DNA from 3 places in the Kluyvera huaxiensis genome. Region 2 is predicted to be linked to each of the others. Evidence: predicted binding sites of a transcription regulator. Region 2 holds the regulator's gene; each other region holds the start of a gene.
What was found. Region 2 encodes Fur, which represses iron uptake genes when iron is present. Its sites were predicted from a motif close to ATAATAATGAGAACNACTATCAA; they were not measured.

Region 1: the regulator Fur is predicted to act here: its motif matches at 1,281-1,303, upstream of ABOC97_RS12820 (siderophore-interacting protein).
Region 3: the regulator Fur is predicted to act here: its motif matches at 2,156-2,178, upstream of sufA (Fe-S cluster assembly scaffold SufA).

What each region holds. Positions count from the first base shown of each region.
Region 1 is NZ_JBEFLV010000011.1:8,722-12,002, forward strand. It holds gene iutA (ferric aerobactin receptor IutA) at 1-1,120, opposite strand, end outside; gene ABOC97_RS12820 (siderophore-interacting protein) at 1,469-2,359, shown strand; gene atzF (allophanate hydrolase) at 2,640-3,281, shown strand, end outside.
Region 2 is NZ_JBEFLV010000003.1:46,897-50,177, reverse strand. It holds gene ybfF (esterase) at 1-157, shown strand, start outside; gene ybfE (LexA regulated protein) at 288-581, shown strand; gene fldA (flavodoxin FldA) at 733-1,263, shown strand; gene fur (ferric iron uptake transcriptional regulator) at 1,560-2,012, shown strand; gene ABOC97_RS04190 (ChiQ/YbfN family lipoprotein) at 2,128-2,463, opposite strand; gene chiP (chitoporin ChiP) at 2,514-3,281, opposite strand, start outside.
Region 3 is NZ_JBEFLV010000001.1:438,648-441,928, reverse strand. It holds gene ABOC97_RS02140 (GH36-type glycosyl hydrolase domain-containing protein) at 1-431, shown strand, start outside; gene ABOC97_RS02135 (hypothetical protein) at 450-683, opposite strand; gene ABOC97_RS24020 (YnfU family zinc-binding protein) at 832-1,008, shown strand; gene ABOC97_RS02130 (hypothetical protein) at 1,076-1,348, shown strand; gene sufA (Fe-S cluster assembly scaffold SufA) at 2,219-2,587, shown strand; gene sufB (Fe-S cluster assembly protein SufB) at 2,598-3,281, shown strand, end outside.

The DNA.
Region 1 (3,281 bases), on a different contig from region 2:
GCTCATGATCGGCATCCAGCCCGTAGGTGAGCTGCCAGCCGTTCAGCGGCGTGCTGTTCAGGGTCAGCTTCGCGCCGTACTGATTGGTTTCCTGCTGGGATGACGAGAAGGCGGTGAGCTGGTTACTCTTGTTCATGGAAGGGAAGGGATAGAACTTCAGCGACTCATCGCGATAGTAAACCTGGCCCACCAGCTCCTGGCCGAGGAAATCGCTGTTGGAGTACTGCAGACTCATCAGATGACGTTCAGTACCGGGAATGCGGTCGGAGCTCAGCCCGCCGCTGACGTAGGGCTTAGTGGCTCCGCTCAGCGCCGAGAAGTTTTTCCCCAGATTCAGGCCGTAATCATCATCGCCCTGGCTCTTATAGTACTGGCTCACCAGCTGGAGCTGCTGAGTCTCATCAATATTCAGCGTGCCGGTGCCCATGATGTCCAGTCGATCGGAGTACTGCAAGCCGGTTTGGGTGTTGTCCAGCAGGGTGGCATCGCCGTTGCCATCGTACCAGCCGCCAAATTTCTGATAGGCCACCGACATACGCCCGGAGATGTGGTCATTGCCGCCGGAGATGGCGCTGGCAATGCGTTCATCGTGATCTTTGCTGCTGTTAAAGCCGCTTTTGCTGCCCGCTTCAAACTCCACCTGGGTTTCCGGCTGACCTTTTTTGGTCACGATATTGATAAGCCCTCCGGTACTGCCACCGCCGTACAGCGACGTCGCGCCGGAGATGACTTCGATGTGCTCGATATTGAACGGGTCAATGGAGTCCAACTGGCGGCTATCGGTACGCGAAGAGTTGAGGCGCACGCCGTCAATCAGCACTACCAGCGGGCGGCCACGCACGTTCATGCCGTAGTTGGTACGGCTCTGGCTGCTGACGTCGAGGCCGGGGATCAGCTGCGCCAGCGCGTCCTTGAGCTCTTTACCGCCCTGGATCTGCTGTTCCAGTTCGGCGTTTTCAATCACCCAGGTGGTTTGCGCCATTTCGGCGACGGTGCGGTTGTTGCGGCTGGCGGAAATCACCATCGATTCATCATCGGTTTGCTGCGCCACGGCGGGAGCCATCATGGCAAGCAGCAGCGGATTTAGCGCCCAGAGGGTATGTTTTTTGGTAATCATCATTATTCCTGCGCACGGGCCGACAAACATCGGCCCAAAAATGCGGCTCAGTGAGTTAAAGATGCAGCGTTGTGCCGCGTATGCCCATCGCGGTGGCCGGGATGGAATATATAAACCATGAATAATTCATGGGCTTATATCAGTTGTGGTAATGCGAATATTGTCGATAATATTTCTCATTATCAATACTAATTATGAGAGTTGATTAAAGACCGTTGACGGGTTGGCGCTGTCTTTGTCCCATTCACAATGGTTTTTTTCGGCTTAAAGCTGCAGAGTATTTCAGCAAAATCAGGTGGATAGTTTTCACCGAGTAGCTGAGCTTGCCCCTTCACGCGTAAGGAAAAATTTATGGCTGTGGTTCCAGGTTATCGTCTGTTCAACGTGCGATTAGCGCGTAAGCGTGAGGTCTCACCTTCCTTGCTGAGCCTGGTCTTTAGCGGTGAGGATGTCGCGCAGATGAAATCTGACTCGCCGGATCAGCGGATAAAAATGCTGTTTCCCGCTGAGGACGGTACGCCGCCATCGCTGCCGGTGGAGGGCGAGTGGTATCCAACGCTGCTGGCGATCCCCAAAGATCAGCGGCCAATTGTCCGCACCTACACGCTGCGCCATGTTGATCCTGCGCGTCGGGAAGTGACGGTGGAGTTTGTCCGCCACGGCACCGAAGGGCCTGCTTCCGCCTGGGCCATCAACGCCAAAGCGGGTGATGCGCTGCAAATTGTGGCCCCTAATGCCGCGCAGGCTGAAGACAGCGGCGGCTATGAATGGACGCCGCCGGCGACTTTGCGCCGCGCCCTGATCGTGGCTGATGAAACGGCGCTGCCGGCGGCGCGTGGGATCCTTGAAATGCTCGCGGGTCAGGCTAATCCTCCGCAGGTGCAGGCGTTTTTTGAAGTGCCAGAGCAGGGCGACTGCATTGATTTAACCGCGTTCGATTTTGCGACGGTGCACTGGTTGCCGCGTCAACCGCTGGCCGCCGCGCACGGAGAATGCCTGCTCAGCGCCGTGAAGCTGCTGGCCCGGCTGCCGGAAAGCGATGGTGCCGGAAGCGTGAAGGAAGAGGCCGAAGGGGAGCTGCTGTGGGATAAAGCCACCACGGCGAACGGCGATTTCTATGGCTGGGTGGCGGCAGAATCAACGGTCGTCAAACGGCTACGTCGCTACCTGATTGGCGAACGAGGCGTGGAGCAGGACGCGATAAACTTTATGGCCTACTGGGCCAAAGGCCGCGTGCGCTAGAGCGTAATAACGGAAGACGTTTCCCCTAAAATACCCGTATGGATAATATTTAAATTCATGCGGGTATTTTCATCATGGTTTATTCTGGCTCGCTTATTTAGCTATTTATTTTTCCTATGACGGTTTGCACTATTATTGCGCGGACATGTCCTTTGACGGTGCGATAAATATTTTTATTGTTTTTAAATTCTGCTCTAAATCTTTATAAAACAACTAATTAATTATTTGGCATGGGCCTTGCTAATTGAATTCCATCTTGTATACCAACAGGAATTCAACGATGGCATTAATGACCGGTAAGACACTGGCCGCATGGCGTCAGCTGATTGCGAAAAATAGCGACGCGGTTCTGACATTATTAAAAGAACATATTCATACCCTTTCTATTGAGGATAACGCCTGGCTGATGATTGCCAGCGAGACCCAATTGCAGGCGCAGTGGGACGCGTTAATTCCGCGCTATCGGGATAACCCCGATGCGCTGCCATTATTCGGCATTCCGTTTGCGGTAAAAGATAACGTCGACGTGGCCGGTTGGCCGACCACGGCCGCCTGTCCGGCATTTGAATATATTGCTAAACAGGATGCGACCGCCGTGGCCCGGCTGAAAGCCGCCGGGGCGATTGTGATTGGCAAAACTAATCTGGACCAGTTTGCCACCGGGCTTGTTGGCACGCGTTCTCCGTACGGCGCGGTTGCCAATACTTTTAACGCCGATTACGTCAGCGGCGGCTCCAGCTCCGGCTCGGCTTCGGTGGTGGCTCGCGGCCTGGTGCCGTTTGCCTTCGGCACCGATACCGCCGGTTCCGGGCGCGTCCCAGCCGGATTTAACAACATCGTCGGGCTCAAGCCGACCAAAGGCTGGCTGTCGGCCAAAGGCGTGGTGCCTGCCTGTCGTCTGAACGACACCCTGTCGGTGTTT
Region 2 (3,281 bases):
CGGCAATTCGCCGTACGTTACCGAAGCCTATCGAGACAGCCTTTTAGCCCAGTTCCCGCAGGCCAAAGCGCACGTTATTGCCGGTGCCGGTCACTGGGTGCATGCGGAAAAACCAGACGCTGTACTGCGCGCTATCCGCCGTTACCTCGCAGAGTGATTAAAAATGCATCGACCGCGCGCCAGAATGGCCGCGGTCGTTGGCGTGCGGGTTCCACTGATGTATGATTGCGCGCTGTCTGCGCTGGGCACTGCCCGGTAGCTTGTTTTCCCCGAAGTCACTCAGAATCATGGCAAAAGAACAAACGGACCGTACGACACTAGATTTGTTCGCAAATGAGCGTCGCCCGGGAAGACCAAAAACCAATCCGCTTTCGCGTGACGAACAGCTCCGCATCAATAAGCGCAATCAGCTAAAACGCGACAAGGTTCGCGGGCTTAAGCGTGTCGAACTGAAGCTGAATAACGAAGCCGTTGACGCGCTCAACGAGCTGGCGACTGCCCGTGATATGAGCCGCAGCGAACTCATCGAAGAGATGTTGATGAACCAGCTTGCGCTGCTGCACGGACAGGGGAAAGTCTGAAAAATCCCCCCAAAACACGCTTTCATGTAGCAGAGTGTGCAGTCCGGCACGATTGCTGTTTCCGCACACTGCGCTGTTCTGCTATGATTGCCCTTATCTGTGGGCAATAAGCCACCACCATATCATTAAGTTTCAAGAGGTTATTTTACTCATGGCAATCGTTGGCATCTTCTTCGGTAGCGATACCGGAAACACCGAAAATATCGCAAAAATGATTCAAAAACAGCTTGGTAAAGATGTCGCTGACGTGCATGACATCGCCAAGAGCAGCAAAGAAGATCTGGCTGCGTTCGATATCCTGCTGCTGGGTATCCCAACCTGGTACTACGGTGAAGCACAGTGCGATTGGGATGATTTCTTCCCAACGCTGGAAGAAGTAGATTTCAACGGTAAACTGGTTGCGCTGTTCGGCTGTGGCGACCAGGAAGATTACGCGGAATATTTCTGTGATGCCCTGGGCACCATTCGCGATATTATTGAACCACGTGGCGCAACCATCGTGGGTCACTGGCCAACCGCAGGCTACCATTTTGAAGCGTCTAAGGGACTTGCCGATGACGATCACTTCGTGGGTCTGGCGATTGACGAAGACCGTCAGCCAGAACTGACCGCGGAGCGCGTTGAGAAATGGGTTAAGCAGGTGGCTGAAGAACTGCACCTGGACGAAATCAAAAACGCCTAATCGCAATAATGAGGTGTAATTATCAAATTGCACCTCATTAATAGGTAAAAGCAATTAAAATAATAGCTACAAATTTTTAACTTTTTATCGCATACCTGTACAATATCTTCTGATTTAGCGCAGGTTCATCGCTCAGTTTGTCGGTGAAGCCTCGTTTTTGAAAGCTTAGCTTACCCGGGCCTTGCTGTTTTCATTTTGATAGGGCCATTCTATAATGAGACGCATTAATTCGGGTGCATTCTCTGTGAAACTTTCGCTGATGGAAGTTAATCGTTTAGCAACAGGACAGATTCCGCATGACTGACAATAATACCGCATTAAAGAAGGCTGGCCTGAAAGTCACACTTCCACGGTTAAAGATTCTGGAAGTTCTTCAGGAACCTCATAACCACCATGTCAGCGCGGAAGACTTATACAAACGCCTGATCGACATGGGTGAAGAGATCGGTTTAGCCACGGTTTACCGCGTACTGAACCAGTTTGATGACGCTGGCATTGTGACTCGCCATAATTTTGAAGGCGGCAAATCCGTATTCGAACTGACTCAGCAGCATCACCACGATCACCTGATCTGCCTCGACTGCGGCAAAGTTATCGAGTTCAGCGATGATTCGATTGAAGCGCGCCAGCGTGAAATCGCGACCAAGTACGGGATTCGCTTAACCAACCATAGCCTGTATCTTTACGGTCACTGCGCTGAAGGCGACTGCCGCGAAGATGAACACGCTCACGACGGCATCGAAAAATAACGACCGCCGCTCGTCAAAAAACCAGCCATTGTGTGCTGGTTTTTTTTTGCCTATCGGTCTGGTATCGACATAAAAAAACCGCTGCAAGCAGCGGTTTTCAGTTCTTAACACGACATTATTTTTGTGGCGTATTGTTGCTGCGAATTTCCTGCCAAATCTTATCGCACTTGCTGGCCACGGCCTGGTCGTTACCCGTTTTTCTCGCCAGAATACACTGCTGATAATCCAGCACGCGTACGCTTTCCTGGTTCGCGAACTGCTCGTGCTTCTTATCTTGTTTCAGCACGTTCAATACGCTCTGGCAGGCCTGGATTTTATCCGGATTACCTTCCGCCGTATTGATACAGGCGCTATAGGCATCTTTCAGTTTGGTGTCTTCTTTCGGCGCAGGTGACTGCGCACAAGCGGTAAGGCCGACAGCCATTAAGGCAACAATAATCAATTTTTTCATGCGATGAACCTCTTAGCGGCGGCAGAGGTTTCCCCCTGCCGCGTCATGCATCAGAAAATAGTGAACGGTGCGATAACCATGAATTTCACGTCACGCTCGTCCTGGAAGATGTTGCCGTAACCACCGCCCCAGCTTGGAATGTCGGAGTGGTTGTCATACTGGGTGAAGTGCAGTTTGAACAGAGTCCCTTTCGCGCGGCCATCCTGTACGGTGTAAGCCACATCGAGGCTGTAAGCAGACTCTTTGATTTTGTTGTTTTTGTCGTAGTAAGCATCTGGGTTCATCTGCCAGGTCGATGGCTTAGCATCCCATGCGTAGACGTAAGACGCGCCCACTGCCCAGCCCGGGAGATCCCAGTTTTTCAGGTCATACATCGAACCGAAGAACACCGCTTTTTCGCCGTTGGCGTTGAAGTCAGAGCGGTTATCCCACCAGATATCCAGACGACCGTTGGAGGAAGCGTAGGTTGGCGTCATACGCTGCAGGAAGAAGCCCTGCTGACCTTCAGCTTTAACCCAGGTCCCTTCCAGGCGGAAGTCGAAGACCTCTTTCAGCTTGTAGCCGAAGGTTAACGCTTGCAGCCACGCGGTGCCGTCGTAAATATCGTTCACACCGTGATCGCTCACTTTGTCACGGGTACCGTAGAACTGATAGCTGGTGGTCAGAGGGCCGCCAGGGATATCGAATTTGTAGCTACCTTTGGCGAAGTACTGATCAACATAGCCTTCTGCCTGACCAAATGCCGCTTCCAGCACCAGGTCATTTTTGAAATCGTATTTAGCGCCGATGGAGTGCAGGTAGTCGACCTTGGTCTTCTT
Region 3 (3,281 bases), on a different contig from region 2:
ATACCGAACGCGCCTGGCAACTCTGGTCTATGGTCAACCCGATACATCACACCCAGGATGCTATTGGAGTTGAAAAGTATAAAGCGGAACCGTATGTCATGAGCGCTGATATATACAGTGTTGCGCCACATACAGGCCGTGCGGGATGGAGCTGGTATACCGGTTCTGCAGGTTGGGCATACCGTCTGTTGACTGAGGAACTGTTGGGGATAAAACGTTATGGTTCTGTCCTTACCGTTCACCCTCTATTACCGGTGAACTGGCCATCTTTTTCAATGGCATACCAATATGGCGGCAGTCAGTATCACATAATAGTATCACGCGGTATTGGGGAATACCGGGTCACTCTGGATGGGAAACTCCTGCTTGATGACAGAATTCCGTTAATGGATGATGGGCAATCCCATGCAGTCGAAATTATTCAGAATTGATTCAGGAATTAATGCGCATTAACGTCTGCCGTTAATGCGCTGATTGTCTCTGAGAACATCAATTGCGGTTTTCATCGCAACCTTATCATCTCTTCTTTTTTGTTTTTCCTGCATAACTTGCAAGTACTCAAGCAGTGTTCGGGTGTTAATCGGTCTACCTTGTTTTCCAACGGCAAGCACAGCTTCACCGAGGATAAGTTTAACTGGTGGCAACTGTGCTGGGTACCAATCGAGGGTGTCTTCTGATTTCATTATAAATTTCTCACGGAAGGGTATTATACCATAAATGACTCACGCTTCCCTTTGTATTATGCGAATGTTTTATAAATGAAATATATTGGCAGTGATTTAGTGAGTAAAGGCGTATAGTAAATGGAATCATCCTTCGGGGAATTAATTTATGACTTACTCAAATGGACTAAGGCACTTTAAGGAAAGACCGGTTAATGTGACTTGCCCCGCATGTTCCTGCAAGGCAAATCAGAAGGCCGGAAAAATGCGAAAAGATGCAGTTCTTGAATGTCCTAGCTGCGGGCTATTATTCAGGCCATCAGAATGTCGGTGCATAGGTGGATGAGGTCCGCATTGCTATGGCCTATAAATCATAAGCATAAGTTCATGTGACGTATGTAGAGGTAATGATTATGAAAGCCAAGAAAGCTGTTTTTATTGAAGGGGTTATAATTGAAAATTGTCTTTTCGGAGAAAGACAACAAAGTTTTTGTATCCATCGGGTAAAGTTTGGTGATGATAAATTTGCGATTGTCCGGGCAGCATCAGGACTATGCTTCGAACCAGGGAGTATTATTGTAAGGAATGAGAGTGAGTGGTCTTATAATCATGTCAAAGTGCGTCTTTTGGGTTTTGAATACCTTGAGGAAAAGGAGTCCATTAGACGATTCCATGAATATTATTGAAGTGTGTGATATGTTGACTGGTCTTTAATGTTGCACTAATGGATGTTTATATTTAATTTGGAAGGGTGATGCTGTGTGATTTTTAATATGAGTGTGGTAGTGTTTTTCTGTTCATTCAATTTGTAGGGCCTGTGTGGCGATAACTCCTCAAATGATAAAACATAGATAACCCTCTAAAACAAGTGGCTTTAATGCTGGTATGATTCTAAGGTTGGGTAACACCATAATTATATAAGTTATGAAACTGTAAAACAAAATTCACCTAAAATCTAATAACTGAATTTTGAATAGAGTGGTATCTGAAATCAGGTTCGTTACTGCTAATGAAGTAGTAGCGACGAGTTAATGATACTGTGCTTACTGGTGCAATGTTCAACCCCGATATTAAATGGAAGATAAATCCCAGGACAAGAATAAGAACAGTAGGGTGATGATCTGAAAATGGCCAGGTTGTGGCGTTCTTTTGGGGGCGTAATGGGGGCAAATCAGCATTCAGGGGTGTTGTTTGGGGCAGCAAAATGTCCGCATATGTCCATGTGTGTCCATACAGTGTTTAGGCTAACTCTTTGATTATCCTCTAACCCCTTGATTCACTGAACACGCCAAAATCAATTAAATAAATAGGCATTGGCTATGCATCTTTATCTTCCTCGCTGAACATACCTATCACTCCTAACAAATCCATTATTTTTCAAAGCATTGTAAAAATACATCTATCTCATTCGCCGCTGAGCGCAGGGTCTATGCTTATAAAAAGGCCCCATTGCACGGACGGGCGTGGAATAACCCCACCCGACGCGGGTTGAAGTGATAATCATTATCACTAACATAGCGTTATCCTTTTTGAGGCTTCACTGATGAGGTAGACCTATGGATTTGCATTCAGGAACCTTCGATCCTAACGACGTAACCTGGCGCGGTGTAACGCTGACGCCTGCCGCCGCCGCGCATATTCGAACACTGGCTGAGCAGCCGTCGGGGATTCAGGGCGTGCGGCTCGGGGTGAAACAAACCGGCTGCGCGGGGTTTGGTTATGTGCTCGACGCGGTAAGTGAACCGGATAAAGACGATCTGCTGTTTGAATTCGACGGCGCGAAGCTGTGGGTCCCTTTACGCGCCATGCCGTTTCTTGACGGCACCGAAGTGGATTACGTGCGCGAAGGCTTGAATCAGCTGTTTAAATATCATAACCCGAAGGCGCAGAACGAATGCGGCTGCGGCGAAAGCTTCGGGGTATAGGCGGTACATAATGACGCGTAATACTGACGCAATTGACGATGTCCAGACCTGGGCCGGTGGCCCGCTGAACTATAAAGAAGGGTTCTTTACCCATCTGCAAACTGACGAACTGGCAACTGGTATTAACGAAGGGGTGGTGCGGGCGATCTCTGCGCGCCGCAATGAACCGGAGTGGATGCTGGAGTTCCGCCTGAAGGCTTATCATGCCTGGCTGGAGATGGAAGAGCCACATTGGCTAAAAGCGCACTACACCGGGTTAAATTATCAGGACTACAGCTATTATTCAGCACCTTCGTGCGGCAACTGCGACGATAGCTGCGCCTCGGAGCCCGGTGCGCAACAGCAGCCGGGCGCCAGTAATTTTTTGACCGACGAAGTTGAAGCCGCCTTTAATCAGCTAGGCGTACCGGTACGTGAAGGCAAAGAGGTGGCGGTTGACGCCATTTTTGATTCCGTTTCGGTGGCGACGACTTATCGAGAGAAACTGGCTGAGCATGGGGTCATTTTTTGTTCCTTTGGTGAAGCGATTCATGACCACGCCGAGCTGGTGAAACGCTATCTCGGTACGGTAGTGCCGGAAAACGACAATTTCTTTGCCGCGCTAAATGCAGCGGTGGCTTCTGACGGTACCTTCATCTATATCCCGAAAGGCGTGCGTTGCCCGATGGAACTGTCGACCTATTTTCGCATTAAC